One region of the Streptomyces sp. NPDC024687 genome, then DNA from elsewhere that is predicted to be linked to it. Evidence: predicted binding sites of a transcription regulator. Region 1 holds the regulator's gene; the other holds the start of a gene.
What was found. Region 1 encodes HrcA, which represses chaperone genes, less so after heat shock. Its sites were predicted from a motif close to TTNGCACTCNGNNNNNCNGAGTGCNAA; they were not measured.
Positions count from the first base shown of each region.

Region 2: a site for HrcA is predicted at 2,519-2,545, ahead of groES (co-chaperone GroES). Genes of this name have one in related genera too.

Region 1 covers NZ_JBVHLJ010000001.1:362,382-368,199, reverse strand. Annotated here, with positions in the region: gene ACZ39I_RS01640 (hypothetical protein) at 1-44, opposite strand, end outside; gene ACZ39I_RS01635 (VOC family protein) at 181-570, opposite strand; gene ACZ39I_RS01630 (16S rRNA (uracil(1498)-N(3))-methyltransferase) at 588-1,337, opposite strand; gene ACZ39I_RS01625 (nitronate monooxygenase) at 1,334-2,410, opposite strand; gene dnaJ (molecular chaperone DnaJ) at 2,575-3,714, opposite strand; gene hrcA (heat-inducible transcriptional repressor HrcA) at 3,715-4,731, opposite strand; gene ACZ39I_RS01610 (MBL fold metallo-hydrolase) at 4,881-5,609, shown strand; gene ACZ39I_RS01605 (DUF3097 domain-containing protein) at 5,644-5,818, shown strand, end outside.
Region 2 covers NZ_JBVHLJ010000009.1:38,304-44,121, forward strand. Annotated here, with positions in the region: gene ACZ39I_RS30920 (ester cyclase) at 1-240, shown strand, start outside; gene groL (chaperonin GroEL) at 328-1,953, opposite strand; gene groES (co-chaperone GroES) at 2,066-2,374, opposite strand; gene ACZ39I_RS30935 (polysaccharide deacetylase family protein) at 2,672-3,448, opposite strand; gene ACZ39I_RS30940 (polysaccharide deacetylase family protein) at 3,445-4,392, opposite strand; gene ACZ39I_RS30945 (class I SAM-dependent methyltransferase) at 4,484-5,677, shown strand; gene ACZ39I_RS30950 (cell wall-binding repeat-containing protein) at 5,655-5,818, opposite strand, start outside.

The DNA.
Region 1 (5,818 bases):
TCGCAGGCGGCGACCCCGCCCACGGCCAGCACGGCAACCCCCATCACACCCGCTGCTCGCACCCCGCGCGGCCGACGCCCGTTCCGTCTCAACGCCACCATGGAGGGCAGCCTGCCACCGTCCCGCCCGGGACGGTAGGGCGCATACGGCCACCTGTGCGCCGGTCGGGTGCCGCGGTGCTCAGGTGCGCAGCAGCCACTCCTGGAGTTCCACCAGGTTCCCCTCCGGGTCCTTGAGGTGGGCGACGCGCATGCGGTCCGTCATCGGGGACGGGCCGTGCAGCAGGGTGGCGCCGCGGGCGGCGATCTGCTCGCAGTAGGTGTCCAGGTCGTCGACGCGCAGCACGACCAGGGACCGGTGGCCGGTGGCCGTGTCGCCCAGTTCGCCGAGGACCGCCGCCATCATCGACCGGTCCTGCAGGGCTATGCCCGCCGAGCCGGTGGCGGGGCTGAACTTCTCGTACGGCCCCTGCGTCGCCCCCGACTGGGGCTTGAGGCCGAGGACCTCGGCGTAGAAGCGGTAGCAGGCGGCGAAGTCGGTGACGAGCAGGCGTACCTGTGCGAGTTCCACAGCCGTCCTTCCAAGGGTCAGGACCAGCGGCCGGTACGGCCGAGGAGCAGAGCGGTCGCCGCGGTTCCGGCGGTCGACGTGCGCAGCACGGTGGGCCCGAGGACGTAGGCGCGCGCACCGGCCTCCTCGAAGAGCGCCAACTCGTCCTTCGCGACGCCTCCTTCGGGACCGACGACCAGCACGATCTCGCCCTCGTCGGGGAGTTCGGCGGTGGCCAGCGGCTCGCTGCCGCGTTCGAAGTCGGAGTGGAGCACGGCGGCGAAGTCGGCTTTGGCGAGAAGTGCGGCAACCTGCTTGGTACTTGCCGCGTCCGCGATCTCCGGGAAGCGGACCCGGCGGGACTGCTTGCCGGCCTCGCGTGCGGTGGCCCGCCACTTGCCGAGCGCCTTCAGGCCCCGGTCGCCCTTCCACTGGGTGATGCAGCGGGCCGCCTGCCAGGGCACGATGGCGTCGACGCCGACCTCGGTCATGGTCTCTACGGCGAGTTCACCGCGGTCGCCCTTGGGGAGGGCCTGGACGACAGTGATGCGGGGCTGGGCCTGAGGTTCCTCGGTCACCGAGTCGAGCTGGACGATCAGCCGGTCCTTGCCCTCGGCGGCGAGCACCACGCAGTCGGCCCGGCGTCCGGCGCCGTCGGTGAGGATGACGTCCTCGCCGGGCTGGAGCCGTTTCACGGAGACGGCGTGGCGCCCTTCGGGGCCGTCGAGGACGTACCGTCCGTCGCCGCCCGCGTCGAAGTGCTCGACCACGAACACCGGTGCGGTCATCGCAGGTCTCCCTTGCCCGACAACGCTGTCCTCGCTGCGTCGAGTTCGGCCGCGAGTATCTCCACGAGCTGCCCCGCGGGCAGGTCCCGTGCCATCCGGTGGCCCTGGCCCGCCCACAGCGCCATGCCCTGGGCGTCCTTGGCCTTGGCGGCGGCCTTGCGGAGCGGGGCGGTGAGGTGGTGGACCTCGGGGTAGGCGGCGGGCGCGTACGGTCCGTGCTCGCGCAGGAAGCGGTTGACCAGGCCGCGGGCCGGTCTGCCGGAGAAGGCGCGGGTGAGCTCGGTGCGGACGTAGAGCGGGTTGGTCAGCGCCTGCTTGTGCACGTCGTGGGCGCCGGACTCGTGGCTGGCGAGGAACGCCGTGCCGAGCTGGGCCGCGCACGCGCCGGCGGCGAGGACGGCGGCGATCTGGCTGCCACGCATGATGCCGCCGGCGGCGACGACCGGAATGGTCACCGTCTCGCGGATCTGGGCGACCAGGGAGAGGAGTCCGAGGCCGGAACCGTCCTGCTCGGGGAGGTCGCGGTGGGTGCCCTGGTGACCGCCGGCCTCGACGCCCTGCGCGATGACCGCGTCGGCGCCCGCGTACTGCACGGCGAGGGCCTCTTCGGGGGTGGTCGCGGTGACGAGGGTGAAGGTGCCGGCGCGGCGCAGCGACTCCAGGGCCTCGCTGCTCGGGATGCCGAAGTGGAAGGAGGCCACCGGCACGGGGTTGTCGAGGAGTACGGCGAGCTTGGCGTCGTACCCGTCGTCACGGCCGCTGTCGCGGTCACCGAGTTCGGTGTCGTACCAGGTGGCCTCGCCGGCCAGCTGGTGGGCGTAGACCTCGACGGCGGCGGGGTCGGCGTACTCCGGCTGCGGCATGAAGAGGTTGACGCCGAAGGGGCGTCCGGTCAGCCCGCGCAGCTGCTTGATCTCCTGGTACAACCCGTCGGCCGTCTTGTACCCGGCGGCGAGGAATCCGAGCCCGCCCGCATCGGACACGGCGGCGGCGAGGCGCGGCACGGAGACGCCGCCCGCCATGGGGGCCTGCACGATCGGATGAGGGAAGAGATCGGTCAGTGCGGAGGACATGACGGCATGTTGTCACGTCCTCCGCACAAGTCCGAATCGGCCCTTGGACAGCTCACGTACGCCCGTTGAACGCATCCTTCAACCGCGAGAACAACCCTTGCTGACCGGGCTGACTGTGTCTGCCCGGGGGACAACCCCCGGACCCCCGGCAGTCGTCCCCCAGCTCAGGTACGCCCGTTGAACGCGTCCTTCAACCGACTGAACAACCCCTGCTGCCCTGGCTGGAACTGCCCCGTGGGCCGTTCCTCGCCGCGGAGTTTGGCCAGCTCGCGCAGGAGGCGTTCCTGCTCGGGGTCCAGCTTGGTCGGGGTCTGGACCTCGACGTGGACGATGAGGTCGCCCCGGCCGCCGCCGCGCAGGTGGGTGACGCCCCGGCTGTGCAGGGGGATCGACTGGCCGGACTGGGTGCCCGGGCGGATGTCGACCTCCTCCAGGCCGTCGAGGGTCTCCAGCGGGACCTTGGTGCCGAGGGAGGCCGCGGTCATCGGGAGCGTGACCGTGCAGTGCAGGTCGTCGCCCCGGCGCTGGAACTGCGAGTGCGGGAGTTCGTGGATCTCGACGTACAGGTCACCGGCGGGACCGCCACCGGGGCCCACCTCGCCCTCGCCCGCGAGCTGGATCCGCGTGCCGTTGTCCACACCGGCCGGGATCTTGACGGTGAGCGTGCGACGCGAGCGGACCCGGCCGTCGCCGGCGCACTCGGGGCACGGGGTCGGGACCACGGTGCCGAAGCCCTGGCACTGCGGGCACGGGCGGGACGTCATGACCTGGCCCAGGAACGACCGCGTCACCTGCGACACCTCACCGCGGCCGCGGCACATGTCACACGTCTGAGCGGAGGTCCCCGGCGCCGCGCCCTCACCACTGCAGGTGGTGCAGACGATCGCCGTGTCGACCTGGATGTCCTTCGTCGTGCCGAAGGCCGCCTCGTCGAGCTCGATCTCCAGCCGGATCATCGCGTCCTGGCCGCGCCGGGTGCGCGAACGCGGACCCCGCTGCGAGGCCGTACCGAAGAACGCGTCCATGATGTCCGAGAAGTTCCCGAACCCACCGGCCCCGAAGCCGCCCGCGCCACCGCCACCGGCCTGCGAGAGCGGGTCGCCGCCGAGGTCGTAGACCTGCTTCTTCTGCGGGTCCGACAACACCTCGTAGGCGGCGTTGATCTCCTTGAACCGCTCCTGGGTCTTGGGATCCGGGTTGACGTCCGGGTGCAGCTCGCGTGCGAGCCGACGGAACGCCTTCTTGATCTCATCCTGCGACGCGTCGCGGCGCACGCCGAGAACGGCGTAGTAGTCCGTGGCCACTTACGACTCCGCCAGGATCTGTCCGACGTACCGTGCCACTGCGCGTACCGCTCCCATCGTTCCCGGGTAATCCATGCGGGTCGGTCCGACCACGCCGAGCTTGGCGACTGCCTCGCCGCCCGAACCGTAACCGACCGACACCACCGAAGTGGAGTTGAGTCCCTCGTAGGCGTTCTCGTGACCAATACGTACGGTCATGCCCGAATCCCCGGCCTCACCAAGGAGCTTGAGGAGAACGACCTGCTCCTCGAGAGCCTCCAGGACGGGCCGGATGGTGAGGGGAAAGTCATGTCCGAAGCGGGTGAGATTCGCGGTGCCGCCGATCATCAGCCGCTCCTCGTTCTCCTCGACGAGCGTCTCCAGAAGAGTGGAGAGCACTGTCGAGACCGTACCCCGGTCCTCGACGTCGAAGCCTTCGGGCAGGTCCTCGACCAGTTGCGGCACATCCGCGAACCGCCGCCCGGCGATCCGGCTGTTGAGCCGCGCCCGCAGATCGGCGAGCGAGGCCTCGCCGAAGGGGGCCGGGCAGTCGACCATGCGCTGCTCGACCCGGCCGGTGTCCGTGATCAGCACGAGCATCACGCGCGCGGGGGCGAGCGAGAGCAGCTCCACGTGCCGCACGGTCGAGCGGGTGAGGGACGGGTACTGCACGACGGCCACCTGCCGCGTGAGCTGCGCGAGCAGCCGCACGGTGCGGGCCACGACGTCGTCGAGGTCCACGGCGCCGTCGAGGAAGTTCTGGATCGCGCGCCGCTCGGGCGCGGTCATCGGCTTGACGCCCGCCAGTTTGTCGACGAACAGCCGGTAGCCCTTGTCGGTCGGGATCCGCCCGGCGCTGGTGTGCGGCTGGGCGATGAAGCCCTCGTCCTCGAGGACCGCCATGTCGTTGCGGACGGTCGCCGGGGAGACTCCGAGGTTGTGCCGCTCGGTCAGGGCCTTCGACCCGACCGGCTCCTCGGTGCCGACATAGTCCTGGACGATGGCGCGCAACACCTGAAGCCTGCGTTCACTCAGCATCGCGCACACCTCCAGAAGTCGTTCCCTTGCGCCTTGCCTGGCACTCTGTCCGCCCGAGTGCCAGCGTCCCCCGGCCAGTGTACGGCGGTGGGGTACTCCTCGGGCAAGGCTGGTCCTGGCGGGACCGGTCGTACGGCTAGCGTCGCGGTATGACGGTGACTTGGGAAGAGCTCGGGTGGGAGCGGGTCGCGGCCGGGGTGGGACGGTGCCGGCTGCCGGGCTGGGACTGTACGGCGGGCCTGGTGATCGGCGCGGACACGGCCCTGTTGGTGGACGCGGGCTCCGGCCTCGCGGAGGGTGCCCGGCTACGCGCGCAGGCCAAGGAACTGGCCGGCCACCGTGTGACCCATCTCGCGCTCACCCACCCCCACTTCGACCATGTCTTCGGGGCGGCGGCGTTCGCGGGGGCGGAGGTGTTCGGCGCGGTGGGCGTGGAGACGGTGCTGGCGGGGCGGCGCGGCCGCGCGGAACTGCGGGCGGACGCGGTGCGCAACGGACTGGACCCGGCGGTGGCCGACGAGGCGGTGGACGCCCTCCTCTCGCCCCGGCATCACGTCTCGGGCGAGTGGACGCTCGACCTCGGCGACGGCCGCCAGGTCCTGCTGGCGAACGTCGGCCCCGGCCACACGGCCCACGACCTCGCCGTCCTCGTCCCCGGCGCCCCGGAGGTCGTCTTCTGCGGCGACCTGGTCGAGGAGTCGGGCGAACCGCAGGCGGGCCCGGACGCCGTACCGGCGCACTGGCCCGCCGCGCTGGACCGGCTGCTGGCACTGGGCGGCGAGGACGCGCTGTACGTGCCCGGTCACGGAGCGGTGGTGGACGCGGCGTTCGTGAGGGCCCAGCGGGACGCGCTGGCCGCCCGTTTCGGCGTGTCGTAGTGATCCCCGGGCCGGTTCTCCTATCGTCATCCGAATGCGCCAGTACTCCGCCGACGTGACCCCTCCGTGGAAGAAGCCCAAGCCGGTGCCGGAGGTGCCCGCCGAGCCCGGTCTGGTGGTGGAGGAGCCGGGCACGGGTTTCTGCGGCGCGGTGATCCGCTGCGAGGCGGGCACGGTCACTCTGGAGGACCGCTTCGGCAAGCACCGGG
Region 2 (5,818 bases), on a different contig from region 1:
CAGGCCTTCGATCTCGCCTTCCGGGTCGACGACCAGATCGCCCAGGGCGACCAGGTGTGCACCCGCTGGACCCTGGCCGGCCGGCACAAGGGCGATTTCCTCGGCATTCCGGCCACCGGCCAGAACGTCACCATGACCGGCACCACCTGGCACCGGTTCCGGGACGGGATGATCTGCGAGGGCTGGTGGCAGTACGACCGGGCCGGGCTGCTGGAACAGCTGGGAGTGCTCGGGGAGTGACCCGCGAAGGGGGAAGTGACCCGCGAAGGGGAAGGGCCCCGGTCCGGCACTCGTGTGCGGAACGGGGCCCTTTGCGAGCGATGAGGCTCAGTGGGAGTGGCCGTGGCTGTGACCACCGGCGGCCGGCTCCTCCTCTTCCTTCTTCTCGACGACCAGGGTCTCGGTCGTCAGGAGGAGGGAGGCGATGGAGGCGGCGTTCTCCAGGGCGGAGCGGGTGACCTTGACCGGGTCGATGACGCCGGCCTTGACCAGGTCGCCGTACTCGCCGGTCGCGGCGTTGAAGCCCTGGCCCTTGTCGAGCTCGGCGACCTTGGCGGTGATGACGTAGCCCTCGAGGCCGGCGTTCTCGGCGATCCAGCGCAGCGGCTCGACGACGGCCTTGCGGACGACGGCGACACCGGTGGCCTCGTCGCCGGTCTTGCCCAGACCGCCTTCGAGCACCTTGGCGGCGTGGACCAGAGCGGAGCCACCACCGGAGACGATGCCCTCCTCGACCGCGGCGCGGGTCGCGGAGATGGCGTCCTCCAGGCGGTGCTTCTTCTCCTTCAGCTCCACCTCGGTGGCGGCGCCGACCTTGATCACGCACACGCCGCCGGCCAGCTTCGCGAGGCGCTCCTGGAGCTTCTCGCGGTCCCAGTCGGAGTCGGTGTTCTCGATCTCGGCCTTGATCTGGGCGACGCGGCCCGTGACCTCGGAGGAGTCGCCGGCACCGTCGACGACCGTGGTGTCGTCCTTGGTGACGGTGACGCGGCGGGCGGTGCCGAGCACGTCCAGGCCGACCTGGTCGAGCTTGAGACCGACCTCCTCGGAGATGACCGTGGCACCGGTGAGGACCGCCAGGTCCTGGAGCATCGCCTTGCGGCGGTCACCGAAGCCGGGGGCCTTGACGGCGACCGCGTTGAAGGTGCCGCGGATCTTGTTGACGACCAGGGTCGACAGGGCCTCGCCCTCGACGTCCTCGGCGATGATCAGCAGCGGCTTGGAGGCACCCGACTGGATGACCTTCTCGAGCAGCGGGAGCAGGTCCTGGATCGAGGAGATCTTGCCCTGGTTGATCAGGATGTACGGGTCGTCGAGGACGGCCTCCATACGCTCCTGGTCGGAGACCATGTACGGCGACAGGTAGCCCTTGTCGAAGGCCATGCCCTCGGTGAAGTCCAGCTCCAGACCGAAGGTGTTGGACTCCTCGACGGTGATGACGCCGTCCTTGCCGACCTTGTCCATCGCCTCGGCGATGAGCTCGCCGACCTGGCTGTCCTGGGCGGACAGACCGGCTACGGCGGCGATGTCGGACTTCTCGTCGATCGGGCGGGCGGTCGCGAGGAGCTCCTCGGACACGGCCTTCACCGCGGCGTCGATGCCCTTCTTCAGGGCGGCCGGGGAGGCACCCGCGGCGACGTTCTTCAGGCCCTCGCGGACCAGCGCCTGGGCGAGCACGGTGGCGGTGGTCGTACCGTCACCCGCGATGTCGTTGGTCTTGGTCGCCACCTCCTTCACCAGCTGCGCGCCGAGGTTCTCGTACGGGTCGTCGAGCTCGACCTCACGGGCGATCGTGACACCGTCGTTGGTGATGGTGGGAGCGCCGAACTTCTTGTCGATGACGACGTTGCGGCCCTTGGGGCCGATCGTCACCTTGACCGTGTCGGCAAGCTTGTTGACGCCGCGCTCGAGGGCGCGACGGGCGTCCTCGTCGAACTTCAGGATCTTCGCCATGGGAGCGTGAGCCCTCTCGGAAATCTAGGGGAAAAAGAGACTGCGCCCCGGGCGCCCGGCTTGTCAGTGGTCGGGGGGCCAGGGGCGCAGCTCAAAGAAATGCTTCGGTGAATTACTTCTCGATGATCGCGAGCACGTCGCGGGCCGAGAGGACGAGGTACTCCTCGCCGTTGTACTTCACCTCGGTGCCGCCGTACTTGCTGTACAGCACGATGTCGCCGACGGAGACGTCGAGCGGAAGACGGTTACCGTCCTCGAAGCGGCCCGGGCCCACGGCCAGGACGACGCCCTCCTGGGGCTTCTCCTTCGCCGTGTCCGGGATGACCAGGCCAGAGGCGGTGGTCTGCTCGGCGTCGAGCGGCTGGACCACAATGCGGTCCTCGAGCGGCTTGATGGCAACCTTGGAGCTGGTGGTCGTCACGATCCGACCTCCCCCTTCGGAGATCACGGGGTTGACTGTCTGAGGTGGCGACCAGGTGGATCCGTCGTCGCGGGTGCCGGACCTGCCCGTCGCTGTGTTGGCACTCTCCAGGGGGGAGTGCCAGACCCGAGACTATGACCGTGATTAGCACTCGGTCAAGCGGAGTGCCAATTCGCGGCGCGGCTGAGCGGAATTCGGGTGCGCGTGGGTGGGGGTTGCCGTCCCGGGGGCTGCCGCCCCCGGACCCCCGCTTCGGCCCAAGGGCCTCGTCCTCAAACGCCGGACAGGCTGAAATGCCTACAGGTAGTCCTCCAGTCGACCCACTGTCAGCCCTCGGCGCTGGATCTCCCGCAGCAGTCTCAGGGTCGGGCCCGTCGCCGCTCCCGACGGAACCGAGACGATGTCGCCCGCCCGCAGCGGCCCCTCCGGCACGCCGCCCTCCGCCGACACGCTCCACAGCACCACCGCCGAGAGCCCGCAGTCGGCCGCCGCGCGCAGGGTCGTGCGGTCGTACGTGCCGTAGGGCGGCCGGAACAGCCGTGGCCGGATCCCGAAGCGGGAGCGCACCTTCTCCTGCTGGCCGCAGATCTCGGCGCGCTGGCCGGTGTACGGCAGTCCGCGCAGGGCGGGGTGGTCCAGGGTGTGGTTCTGGATGCTCGCGCCGACCGACCTGAGGCGCGCGAAGTGGCCGTAGCCGGGGCCGACGACGCTGTCCGTGAGGAACATGCTGACGGGCAGCCGCAGTTCACGGACCAGGTCGACGAAGCGCGGGTCCTTCTCCGCGCCGTCGTCGTAGGTGAGGAAGACGACCTTGTCGGACGTCCGCACCCGCTTCACCACCGGCGGCACCCGGCCCGGGCCCGCCACCGCGCGCGCCGGCACCCGCGGGGGCGACGGCAGCGGGGCCGCGAGACCCCAGTGGCGGTACGGCCGTCCGTCCGCCCTTGCCGGCCCGTAGGACCCCACGCGCTGGGCCGCCTTCTTGCCCAGCCGTTCGATGGGATCGACGGACTGGGCGCAGCCGGCGAGGAGTACGGCCGCCAGTGCGGCGGAGAGCAGGGTCCGCGGTCTCACAGGTAGTCCTCGAGGCGTGCGACGGCGTACCCCTCGGCCGTGACCTTGTCCAGGAAGCGGCGGACCATGTCGGTCATCGTGCCCTTCCAGTCCTCCCGGCCCCGGAAGTGGCTGAGCACGATGTCGCCGGGGTGGATCCTCTGGTCCTCCTCGCGGTACTCCCAGTGGTCGACGAAGACCTCCTCGTTCCAGATCGGCGCGTATCCGATGCCGCAGGACCTGGCCGCGCGCAGGGTGTCCTCGTTGTAGTTGCCGTACGGCGGGCGGAAGAGCGCGGGCCGCGTGCCGTAGTGCTTCTCGATGACGTCCTGCATGCCGCAGATCTCGCGCTTCTGGCGGGCGTACGACAGCGCGGGCAGGTAGGGGTGGTGGAGGGTGTGGTTGTTCAGCACGACCCCCGCGTCCCGCATCTTCGCGAAGTAGCCGTAGTCGCCCCTGACCAGGTAGTCGCTGAGGAAGGCGGTGTAGGGGATCTTCAGCTCGCTCATCATCCGCAGGAACGCGGGGTCCTTCTCGGCGCCGTCGTCGATGGTGAGGAAGACGATCTTCTCTTCGGTGGGGATCGTGGTGAAGACCGGAGGCAGCCCCTTCTCCTCGTGGCCCTCGACCTCGAAGCCATCGCGGGTGGTGATGCGGGGCTTGTTCACGGGCGCGGGCGGCGCCGTCAGTGGGACCTGCTTCAACCCCCAGTGCCTGGCGATGGCGATCCGTCTCTGCTCGGCGCGGAGCCTGGCGGCCCGGATGACGGTCTTGTCGGCCTGGAGGTCGGCGGCGGGGGCGGCCGTGGGGGCCGGAGGTGCCTTGAGGGGCCGCTGCGGCCGTGCGTCCGTCCCGGCCGGACGGGCGCAGCCGGAGACCAGGGCGGCCACGGCCAGGAGGACGAGTCCGCCGCGGATCGACACCCTCAACGCACCATTTTTATCGTTTTGTCCTACTGTTCCCATGGCGCCGGATCCTCGCAGGTCAGGGCGGAGCACCCGGGCCGACACCGCCGCCCGGAAGCGGACCGTCCACCGACTGGCCCACAATGACCCGGTGACCGACCTCGCCCCCCTCCTCACCCCCGAGGGCCGTGCCCTCCTCGACGACGTGCGCGGCACCGCCCCCGCCGACGAACTCGCCGTCGCCACCCGGCTGCGCCGCGAGCACCCCGCCGAGCTGGTCTCCGCGGCGCTCGGCCAGGCCCGGCTGCGGCAGCGGGCGGCGGCGAAGTTCGGGGCCGAGGACTCGGAGCGGATGTTCTTCACGCCCAACGGGGTCGAGCAGTCGACACGGGCGAGCGTGGCGGCGTACCGGGCCGAGCGGCTGCGGGCCCTGGGGGTCACCTCCGTCGCGGACCTGTGCTGCGGGATCGGCGGTGACGCGATCGCGCTGGCCCGCGCCGGGATCCGGGTCCTCGCGGTGGACCGGGATCCGCTGACGGCGGCGGCCGCGCGGGCGAACGCGGACGCGCTGGGACTCGCCGGCCTGATCGACGTACTGGAGGCGGATGTCACGGAGGTCGACACGGCCGCGTACGACGCCGTGTTCGTGGATCCCGCGCGGCGCGGCGGGCGGGGCCGCATCTTCGATCCGGAGGCCTATTCACCGCCGCTGTCCTGGGCCGTGCGGGCGGCTCTGAAGGCCCCGCACGCCGCGCTGAAGGTCGCGCCGGGCATCCCGCACGAGGCGGTTCCGTCGGAGGCCGAGGCGGAGTGGATCTCCGACGGCGGGGACGTGAAGGAGGCGGTGCTGTGGTTCGGCACCGCGCCGGGCGCCGTCCGGGCGACGCTGCTGCCGGGACCGCGGACGCTGCTGGGGCGGGGTCTCCCCGACCCCGAAGTCCGGTCCGTGGGGCGGTACTTGTACGAGCCGGACGGAGCCGTCATCCGGGCCCATCTGGTCGCCGAGGTGGCCGAGGACCTGGACGGCGGGCTGGTCGACGAGACCATCGCCTACGTCACCGCCGACGCACTGCACCCGACCCCGTACGCCACCGCCTACGAGATCACCGACCAACTCCCCTTCAACGTGAAGAAGTTGAAGGCCCTGCTGCGGGAGCGGGAGGTCGGGATCCTCACCGTGAAGAAGCGGGGGTCGGCCGTCGAGCCGGAGGAGTTGCGGCGCAAGGCGCTGCCGAAGCCGCAGGGGCCGCACTCGGCGACCGTGTTCCTGACCCGGGTCGCGGGGGCGCCGACCATGCTGATCGGCGCCCCCGCGAGGGCTCTTACTGGTGCTGGACCGTCCTGAGCGACTCCAGGTGCGGGTCGGCGCCGACCGGGCCGGTGCGCGCCGCGGTGGCGTTCCGGGTCTCGTCGCCGCCGGTGCGCAGGGCGCTCGTGCGGCTGCTCGCCGGCTCGTCGCCGTTGCGGAACGGCGTGTAGAGGACCT